One region of the Paenibacillus sp. SEL1 genome, then DNA from elsewhere that is predicted to be linked to it. Evidence: riboswitches for the same ligand, from Rfam matches in the RefSeq annotation. Region 1 holds a riboswitch; the other holds the start of a gene.

Region 1 (4,910 bases):
ATTCGTCCACCCTACGGTGAAATCACGGAGCCTCAAATCCAATGGGCACGTCGTCATGGCTATATGATTGTCAATTGGAATGTAGACTCTCTCGATTGGAAGGGATTAAGTAAAACACAAATTCAGCGCAATGTGATCCCAGCTACCGGGCCTGGCTCTATTATTTTAATGCACGCAGGTGGAGGTCAAAGTTCCAACTTGCAAGGCACTGTCCAAGCTCTGCCGGGTCTAATTCACTCTCTAAAAGCTAAGGGCTACAAATTTGTGACAGTCCCCCGGCTACTCCACACATCGGAACGGAAATAACCATATGTTTATGATTGAGCTGCAAGCTAAAGCAACGTAAAAAGGCTGTCTTACCAGCAGAAGTTTTCTGCTCGTCAAGACAGCCTTTTTTATGGATACGACCTGATAAGAGTCCGACCTAGTTATATGCGGTAGGATACAGACATTAAGTTTACATAATATATATTATGTAAATTAAATCGTATATACGTACAATGCTATTTATCAATAACGTACAGCTTCACATTTTGAAATCCAAAGTCGTTCACAAATGATTTGTTGCCAGGAATAAAGATATCAATCCGCTTTCCTGTAATGGCGCTGCCCTGATCGCGAGCGACAGCTACAAAAGAATGATCCGGCAAACCTGGGTGGGAATAGCCTGTAACCAGCACTTTCGTGCCCATCGGAATGACGTTCGGGTCTACCGCAATTGTACCTAGTTTAAGCGGATTGCCGTAGTAGTCCACTGCTCCCCATTTACCATTCTCGTCGGCTGCGGCAGAATACGCTGAAGCCTTAACGTCAACTATTTTGCTATAGTTGAATGTTTTGCCCCACGCTTCAATCGTTGGCCCCTCATTCGCTGGTGCTTTCTCCGTAAGAAGCTGCGGCTTCGAATCCGAAGCTGCCTTCACACTATTTTCGCCAGGCACCTTAATTTGCAGACCTGCATATATATTGTTGGAGGCAATGTTTGGGTTCGCCTTCGTTAGCTCGTCTACCGATACTCCATAACGTTGAGCAAGCAAAAAAAAGGTATCGCCCTCTTTGGCAGTGTGAAGCGAAGCAGCATCCGCTACTCCAGCTGTCTGTGCCAACCCTGCAATAGCTGCGGCAAGCACCGCAAATTTCATCGTTTTACCAATATGTTTTAGATGTTTCAAAGATATGTACCTCCTCTGTTATGCCTGCGAAGTTAGCTGTCGGATTCGGACTCAGGAGAAGCCCTATGCTTGTGCAATTCACCCCTAGGCATATTCCACATCGTCTTATGACGTATCGGAATGACTGCCGTTGTTACGTCCCCCGCACTTCCCATAGTTTGGGCCCAGCTTCAGCGGTTGTCATAACCACATGCTGTCCCGGTAAGTTTTGGCTTACTGCATAATATCACAATTTTGTAACCTTATCCGCATGAAAATGTTGGGAACCTTGAACATCATACTACACTCATTACAATTTTGTCATCAAGAAATCGATATTTGTTACGAAAGTATGGGGAAATGGTGACAAAAAGAAAAAAAGCCCTCCGTCAAACGGAGGGCTTTTTTTATAGATTATATCAGCACTTCCTTACAATACCTTGGCAAGAAAATCACGGGTGCGATCATGGCTTGGAGTGTTAAATACCTGCTCTGGTGTACCTTGCTCCACAATTTGACCGTTATCCATAAAGATGATTCGATCGCCTACCTCGCGGGCAAAGCCCATTTCATGCGTCACGATTACCATTGTCATGCCGCCTTCGGCGAGCTTCTTCATTACATCCAGAACCTCTCCAACCATTTCAGGGTCCAATGCAGAAGTCGGCTCATCGAACAGCATTACGTGCGGCTGCATGGCCAAAGCACGCGCAATCGCAATACGTTGCTTCTGTCCTCCGGATAGCTGGTTCGGATAGGTATTCTTCTTATCCTCAAGCCCTACGGTACGCAAGAGTTCTAGCGAAATTTTTTCCGCTTCCTTCCCTGACTGTCTTCTAACCTGTGTTGGGGCAAGTGTCAGGTTCTGCAACACTGTTTTATGCGGGAAAAGATTAAAATGCTGGAACACCATCCCCATCTTCTCCCGGGTTACATTAATATTATGGCCACGAGCTGTAATCGGCTCGCCCTCAAACAAAATCTCCCCGTCTGTAGGCTGTTCCAACAGATTCATACAACGCAAAAACGTACTCTTCCCCGAACCACTGGGGCCGATGATGACGACGACTTCACCTTTGGCGATATCTATATCAATGCCTTTTAAAATTTCATTCTTACCGAACGATTTACGCAGTTGTTTAACGGTGATCACTGGCTCTCAACTTCCTTTCCCATAAACCCAGCAGCTTAGACAAGCTGAATGTCATTACAAAATAAATAGCGGCTGCGATTATGAACGGACTTAATCCTTCGTAGGTGATGTTCTTAATGACCTGGGCCTGATACATAATATCCACCATCCCAATGGTCGAAATAATGGATGATTCTTTAATGATCGTAATAAACTCATTACCGATAGCAGGCAAAATAGATTTAAACGCTTGCGGCAAAATGACATGACGCATAGCTTTACCGCGTCCCATACCCAACGAACGAGCAGCCTCCATCTGTCCACGGTCTACTGCCTGGATACCTGCCCGGAAAATTTCAGCCAGATATGCTGAACTATTCAGAGACAATGTGATTATACCAGACTGGAGTGGGGTAAAATTGACACCCAGCGTCAAAGCAACCCCGTAGTGAATGATCATGAGTTGTACCAGCATAGGTGTGCCACGCAGGATCTCCACATAAGTGGTACCTAACCACTCAATGATGCGTATACCGCTCATCCGCAGCAAGGATACGATCAGACCAATGATAAATCCAAACAGTACTCCGAGTGCAGACAGCAACAGAGTGTAGCCGATACCCGTAGCGTAAAAACTGCGGTATTTCCAAAAAATATCTACAATGTTATTAGAAGAAACCTGTCGATCTGCAGAGAGCGCGCTCGCTTCTGTGGAAAACTTCTCAATCGACCCGTCCGCTTTCAGGCGAGCCAACGTTTTATTTACAGAGGCAAGCAATTCTGCGTTCCCCTTGCGTATACCTACAGCTGTTTCTGCTCCGGCATCCTCAGGCACGGCCTTGGCAAGTGTTACGGTACCATCTAACGTGTATCCTTTAGCAACCGTATCTTCGATCACAACAGCGTTGATACGCTGGGTCCGCAGCTGGAGTACCAGATCGGATATTTTGTCCAGTGAGGTTACAGTGGCATTGGGCACTTTTTGAGCAATTTCTTCCTGAATACTCCCTTTTTGTGCGCCAATCTTCTCGCCTTTCAAAGCATCCATCGTAGGATATTTGTCTTTATCCTCTGGACGTACCATAATGACTTGCTTGGAGCGATAATATACATCTGAAAAATCAATGCTCTTTCTCCGCTCATCCGTCGGTGTCATACCGGACAGTACCAAGTCTACACGACCACTTTGCAAAGCAGGCAGCAAAGAGTCAAAACTCATGTCCTCAGGGACCATCTCCGCATCCAAATCTTTGGCGATTTCCTTGGCGATATCCACATCGAACCCAACAATGGTATCCTTACCGTTAATGACTTTATGAAACTCATACGGCGGAAAGTCGGCACTCATGCCCACTACAAGTTTTTTCTGTGGCTTTGCTTCCGTTCCGTATGCAGTGAGCATGGGAAGACCAGTCAACAGCAAGATAACCGCCGACAAAACCAGGGCGGTAAAACGATATGCCTTTTTCAATCTTTTTTTCTCTCCTTAAATTCTTTATAATAAATAAGATTGTGTCATTATAAATGAATATGCATGATTATGCAATGAATGTTATCGTACAATTTCAGCATACCTAACGCAGTACCTACATTACAGTTTATATAAAGGAGTTTTCAGCATGGATTTTAAACAGACCATTCAAAAGACAATTGAGCAGCATGCCCCACGGTTTAAGGACATTTCGTTATATATTGGCGCAAATCCTGAACTTGGTAACGAGGAATTTCTGGCCGCTGCCCGTTTAAAAGAAGAACTGGTTTTTCACGGTTTTGAGGTCCAGGCACCCGTATTGGGCATAGAAACAGCCTTTATTGCAACTTACAAATCTGCAAAACCCGGACCGGTTGTCGCTTTTCTGGCAGAATATGACGCTCTGAAAGGTCTAGGACACGCCTGTGGGCACCATTTGATATGTATGATGAGTACCGGTGCTGCCGTCGGCCTCAAGTCGATCATCGACGAAACCGGTGGAGAAGTACGGGTATATGGTACACCTGCCGAAGAAACACGCGGTGCAAAGGTCCCGATGGCCGCTGCCGGGTTGTTTGATGATTGCGACATAGCACTTATGACGCATCCTTATGACCGTTACGAAAAATCAGGCAAATCGCTGGCGATTGATGCTGTACAATTCGAATTTTTTGGTCAATCCGCCCACGCGGCTGCCAGCCCGCACGAGGGCATTAACGCGCTGGACGCTGTGATTCAAACGTTCAATGGCATCAATGCGTTCCGTCAACAAGTAAAAAGTACAGTGCGTATCCATGGGATCATTAATCAGGGTGGGCAAGCAGCCAATATTATTCCTGATTATGCCTCAGCCCAATTTTATGTGAGGGCCGCTACACGTCAAGAACTGAACCCGCTGACTCGCCGTGTTATTCAAATTGCTGAAGGAGCTGCTTTACAGGCCGGATGTCGTTTTGAGACCTCCAATTATGAGACATCTTATGATGAAATGGTCACAAACCGCGTACTTTCCGATGCCTTTACCGCAAATTTGGTGCAGGCTGGCATTTCGCAAGAAGATATAACGGAAGGTGAAGATCATGGCTCCATGGATATCGGAAATGTATCGCTTCATTGCCCTGCTATCCATCCGTACATTCAAGTTATTGACGAGAAG
Region 2 (4,910 bases), 2.8 Mb from region 1:
GAGCAACGTCGCAATGAAAGCTGCTGCAATGGCATGAGAGAGCTTTTCCATGTCACTAAGGTCAGCCAGAGCGGCGATCAGACCTACAACCGCACCGAGTACCCCGAGCGTTGGAGCGTACATACCGGCTTGGGAGAAGATCAGTGCGCCAGAGCGATGTCGATCCTCGGTAGCATTGATATCCTCCATCAGAACGTCCCGTACGAATTCTTGATCATTGCCGTCAATAATCATTCGCATGCCGCCACGCATAAAGGGATCATCGATTTCTTCTACCTTAGATTCCAAGGCGAGCAGACCTTCACGACGGGTAATGGATGCCCACTCGGTAAACGTACCGATGAGCTCTTTGCGGTCTAACAGTTTTTGTTCGGTGAAAATAACCTTGAACAGCTTCGGAATCCGTTTGATTTCTGCCATCGGGAAGGCCATAAATATACTCGCTGCCGTTCCGACGAAAATAATCATGTAAGCAGCGGGATTATTGACCAAATTGACGACCGGAGCGCCTTTTAAGATCATCCCGACGACCAGTGACATAATCCCGAGCACAAGTCCGATAATGGTTGAAATTTGCATGATACACCTCATCCATGAGAATAGATTTTGAATCCTTTCATGCCGCCGGGGTCGTCCTTGCCCCAAGCGCGTCATTACAAGACGGATTATAGTATTTATCGACAAAACTCTCTTTTTTGTTAAGTGCGAATTTCCGGTATAATAAGGTGATTATGTATTGAATGGCGGAACCATTGGAGGAAATGGCATGGGAGTAAAGCATGGGCGTGAGTATGAACAAATTTTGAACGATTTGACAGAGGCTGTGGGGCGCATCCCAGATAGCTATGAATTTTTTGAGATGGAAGCAGAAGATTGGGACAGGCTGGACCCGGCGGGACGTCAGGAAGTCAATGAAGCTTTGGCAGAAGACTTATTTTATGCACTGGGTACAGAGCCCACAATCACTGTAGGGAGTAGCGTTGTGATCTATGAGCCGGAGCAGCATCGCATCTATGTACTTATTGGGGACGAGGAGCTGACGTCAGTCCCTTTGATTTGAGGTCCGTCTTATGGATTTATCAACGGGGCCGTGGTAATATGTACACCAATATATCGTAGTTTTGGCCGTATTTAAGCGGTCGAAAGGCTTCCGTATAAACGGGGAGGAGTTCGTAACATGCCTTTTACACAAGAAGAGATTGAAGCACATCTGGAGAAACTGGAGGGCTGGGAACTGGAGGAAGGACGTTGGATCGTTCGAAAATATAATTTTTCCAGTTTTATGAAAGGGATTGCATTCGTGGATGAAGTTGCCGCTATATCTGAAGCATTCAATCATCATCCATTTATTACGATTGATTATAAGACCGTGACTCTGCGTTTGACCTCTTGGGACGACGGCGGTATTATGGCCGTGGATATTAAGGAAGCCCAACAATATAATGAAGCTTTTGAAAAAATGCGCAGCAGTCATTGAGCTTGTAATGATCTGTCGTATGATGATAGAAGCGCCTTCGCTATACAACATCGTGGTTGTATGCCGAAGGCGCTTTTATCATAGAATCTGGGTTGGGTGCTCGGGACGATATACCATACAATAAAATGGTTTTTTGCCATCAGGAGTCTGGCGTTCATAGGTATCTGTAAGCTCAAATCCAGCCGCCTTGTAGGCCCGGATAGCGCGCTCATTCCAAGTAAGCACCTCTAGATCAATTTCATTCTTCGGGTTGCGTCGTTGAGCTTCCTCTGCAATGGCACGGACAAAATCAGAGCCTTTGCCATGTCCGCACCTGTCAGGATGCATTCCAAGACCTAGCCGGGTCACACCGATCATAGGAAAATATTGAGCAAATCCTGTTAGCTTGTTCTCTTCATCCAGTACGGCAACATATTGCTCTTGGCGAAGCATGGGACTTCCAAATTCGACTTCAAGCGCCTTCATTTGTTCCCAGGGGAGCCAACCATATATGTTATAAGGTGGATCATAGTGCCACTCACAGATTGCAGCCGCTTGATGCTCGTCCATCGGTACGATCCGATAGTTGGATATTGAGGCCGGCATGTGTTCCATCCTCCTTTTACACAGGTACTTCAATCATTAACAACAGATTGTAGACAAGTTGCAGAGGAATGGCAAGCGTGTTTATTTCATACCTAAGTCGGGTATACATTCAATAAGAAGGAATTACTGCTCATATGCTCCCCCAGCGGTGACGGTAAAACCGACGATGTTCGCTACAATTGAAACCTTTTGAGGTCTCAGTTCGTCAGTAAAGATAATAATTGCTGATGTTGTGGACATAAAAAACCGCAATTCGATTCCGGCCAGAATCAAATTGCGGCTAGGGTTAGCTTGCTGTGCGTTAGTTATTCTACGTTATCGTCATCAGGAATGTCTGAAGCTACTGAATGGTAAGCGTCTGTGCTCATAATTCTTTTTGCACCGACATAGCGGTTAGCGTAATAATTTTCGTTCAGTGAGCTAACTACTACACCACGTGAAGTCGAGGAGTGGGCAAATTTCCCTTCACCTACGAAGATACCTACATGGGAAATGCCTCTTCCTGTGGTGTTGAAGAACACCAGGTCCCCAGGTCTCATTTCATCGCGGGATACAGAAGATCCCATTTTGAATTGTGATCCAGATTGATGCGGAAGTTTAATTCCCAGTTTGTTGTATACGTACATTGTGAAGCCGGAGCAATCGAATCCCTCGAGTGTAGTGCCTCCGCTTCTGTAGTTCGTTCCTTTGGCATCTTGGATGACCTGGTCCATCTTAGAGTCTGCATATGCACTGCCGCCACCGAATGTAAAAGATGTAAAGGCAATGGCAAGACCCATAGCTGCGATCGTTAGCTTCTTCTTCAAAAAAAATATACCCCTTCCAATGCCTGCGAGGTTAGCTTAAGGATTCGGTAGAAGGTTCCCCTATGACCACTCTGTTGCGAGATCAATTCACCCAAACTGGTTCCCCCGCTTCCTAGGTGCCAGGAATTAGGCTTAACTTAAGATGTGCACCTTGGAGAGCAGTATTCACAATAACGTTATTTTTGAGATAAAGGTTACAATAAAGATTACAAAGTTGTTACTATCAGTTCACTGCGATTATTGTAACAAAGACGGCTGGCTTTGGCAAATGTTTCATTGCAAAAAGTTACAAAAAAAATCTGCTCCTAATGTCCCAGGAACAGATCTTGTTAACAGTATTCAGTTATATGTCGTTTGTGCGGGTATGAATCAAGGTTTTTCGACAGACGGAAATGAAGTAAAAAAACATAATGGCAGGGCTTAGCTTCTACTAGAGATATCGGTATGCCATAGTCTGTACTGCGAACTGATATGCCACAGCCTGACCAGACTAGTAACAAAATGATACGATTGCTGGAGAATGAGCGCCAGCATGCCAGTCCAAATCATCGCCACGGTGCCAAATAGACCGAAGACCAGCAGCACACAAGCACCGAGCAAAAGGGATATACCGACAGCTGGGAGGAGTTGGCGAAAGAAGGCGAGCAGGGACGATAGTATGGCGTGACCACCGACAGTACCCAGTTGCATATACAGGATGCACTGCCGAATGAACCATCCGTATGCCATCCATCCAATGACATAGGGCAATAAATGCAGCAGATAAGAGGAAGATTGAAGTGCTCCTGCTACAATAGGGTAGAGTCTCGGTACTACCCAAAAGGCGGGAAGCAGCAGCAGTCCCAACTCGATGGTGTAATACAACAGCGACGACATGCCATGGCGTTTCATACCCTTGAAAAAGGACAGGCTTTGCGGTTCAGTCGCATCGGTATGCAGACTTTGATATATTCCGGCTCTAATGAAGGGAGTGATCAGTATGCGTAGTACAGTCGCGCCTAGTAGTATCCACAAATACACATGTACTTCCCGGCTGTCCATCAGAGCAATCTGGCTCTCCATCCAAAATAAGGTCTGTCCCAGCTCGTTCTGACCCTGATCAGGATAACGGAGCAATAGCGGGATAACGGCAGACTGCACCAGCCGATAGAGAAACACCCCCCACAGTAGTCGATACAGAAATAAAATGATAACGATATAGAAACGTATGCGCACCAGCGCCCAGCCCTCTTTTATAACAGTCCGCATCTATAGACACCTCACCATGACAGACTTCCAAGCAGTGTCTCCAACAGCTTGGTTACACTTATACTCCAACGGGTTTGTTGCTTTTCGTCCAATTCGGCTTTTAGGCTATTGTTAATATGCTTGTTCTCCAGTGCAATGGTATATAAGGGATCAAGGGTTACATGGGAAACGGGAGAAGTACTTTTGATCCGAAAATTTGTACTTTTGCCCGCGCCGTCCCAAGCCTTGAATATCGTGGTACCATCCTTGAAGGTAAATTGGACAGGGATCTTGGGATAATCCGCCCCTTTTTTGCTGACCGTCACGACTGCTTCATATCCATTCTCCAGCTTGTGGTTTGTGATGTGATCCACTGAAAAGTCCGCCATCTGGCCGTCATATACATACTGTTCAAAATAGTGGCTCCATGAGCGTCCGGTGACTCTCTCCACGATACGTTGAAAATCCAGTGAGGACGGATGCTTGAATCGGTACGTCTGGACGTAGGTCCGCATAATGCGATCCATTTTTTTCATACCCACCTGACGTTCAATGCCCCGTAGGACCAGCTTGCCTCGAGAGTAGGCATTTTGCGCGTACTCAGCCGCTGAGCCGTACTTCCATGACTCACGGTTTAGCGGCTGTGGGGAGGCTACCTGTCCCGATTGTAATGGCAGGTTGGGGGTAAGCCCATATTCTTGCTCCATAAGCCGCTCCTCTGCATAGGAGGTGAAGCCTTCATCCAGCCACGGCTCCTCAAATTCATTATTGGCTACCATTCCGTAGAAATATTGATGTCCAATCTCATGAACTAA

What was found. Region 1 has a riboswitch for cyclic di-AMP ahead of ACYCSE_RS23455 (3D domain-containing protein). Riboswitches for the same ligand answer to the same signal wherever they lie in the genome.
Region 2: another riboswitch for cyclic di-AMP. It lies ahead of ACYCSE_RS09830 (C40 family peptidase); the one in region 1 lies ahead of ACYCSE_RS23455 (3D domain-containing protein).

What each region holds. Positions count from the first base shown of each region.
Region 1 is NZ_CM137723.1:5,137,810-5,142,719, forward strand. It holds gene ACYCSE_RS23450 (polysaccharide deacetylase family protein) at 1-306, shown strand, start outside; gene ACYCSE_RS23455 (3D domain-containing protein) at 504-1,172, opposite strand; cyclic di-AMP (ydaO/yuaA leader) riboswitch at 1,179-1,347, opposite strand; gene ACYCSE_RS23460 (amino acid ABC transporter ATP-binding protein) at 1,582-2,304, opposite strand; gene ACYCSE_RS23465 (ABC transporter substrate-binding protein/permease) at 2,291-3,754, opposite strand; gene ACYCSE_RS23470 (M20 family metallopeptidase) at 3,903-4,910, shown strand, end outside.
Region 2 is NZ_CM137723.1:2,145,269-2,150,178, forward strand. It holds gene motA (flagellar motor stator protein MotA) at 1-579, opposite strand, end outside; gene ACYCSE_RS09815 (hypothetical protein) at 767-1,060, shown strand; gene ACYCSE_RS09820 (4a-hydroxytetrahydrobiopterin dehydratase) at 1,178-1,477, shown strand; gene ACYCSE_RS09825 (GNAT family N-acetyltransferase) at 1,556-2,062, opposite strand; gene ACYCSE_RS09830 (C40 family peptidase) at 2,368-2,868, opposite strand; cyclic di-AMP (ydaO/yuaA leader) riboswitch at 2,874-3,011, opposite strand; gene ACYCSE_RS09835 (hypothetical protein) at 3,289-4,116, opposite strand; gene ACYCSE_RS09840 (M1 family metallopeptidase) at 4,128-4,910, opposite strand, start outside.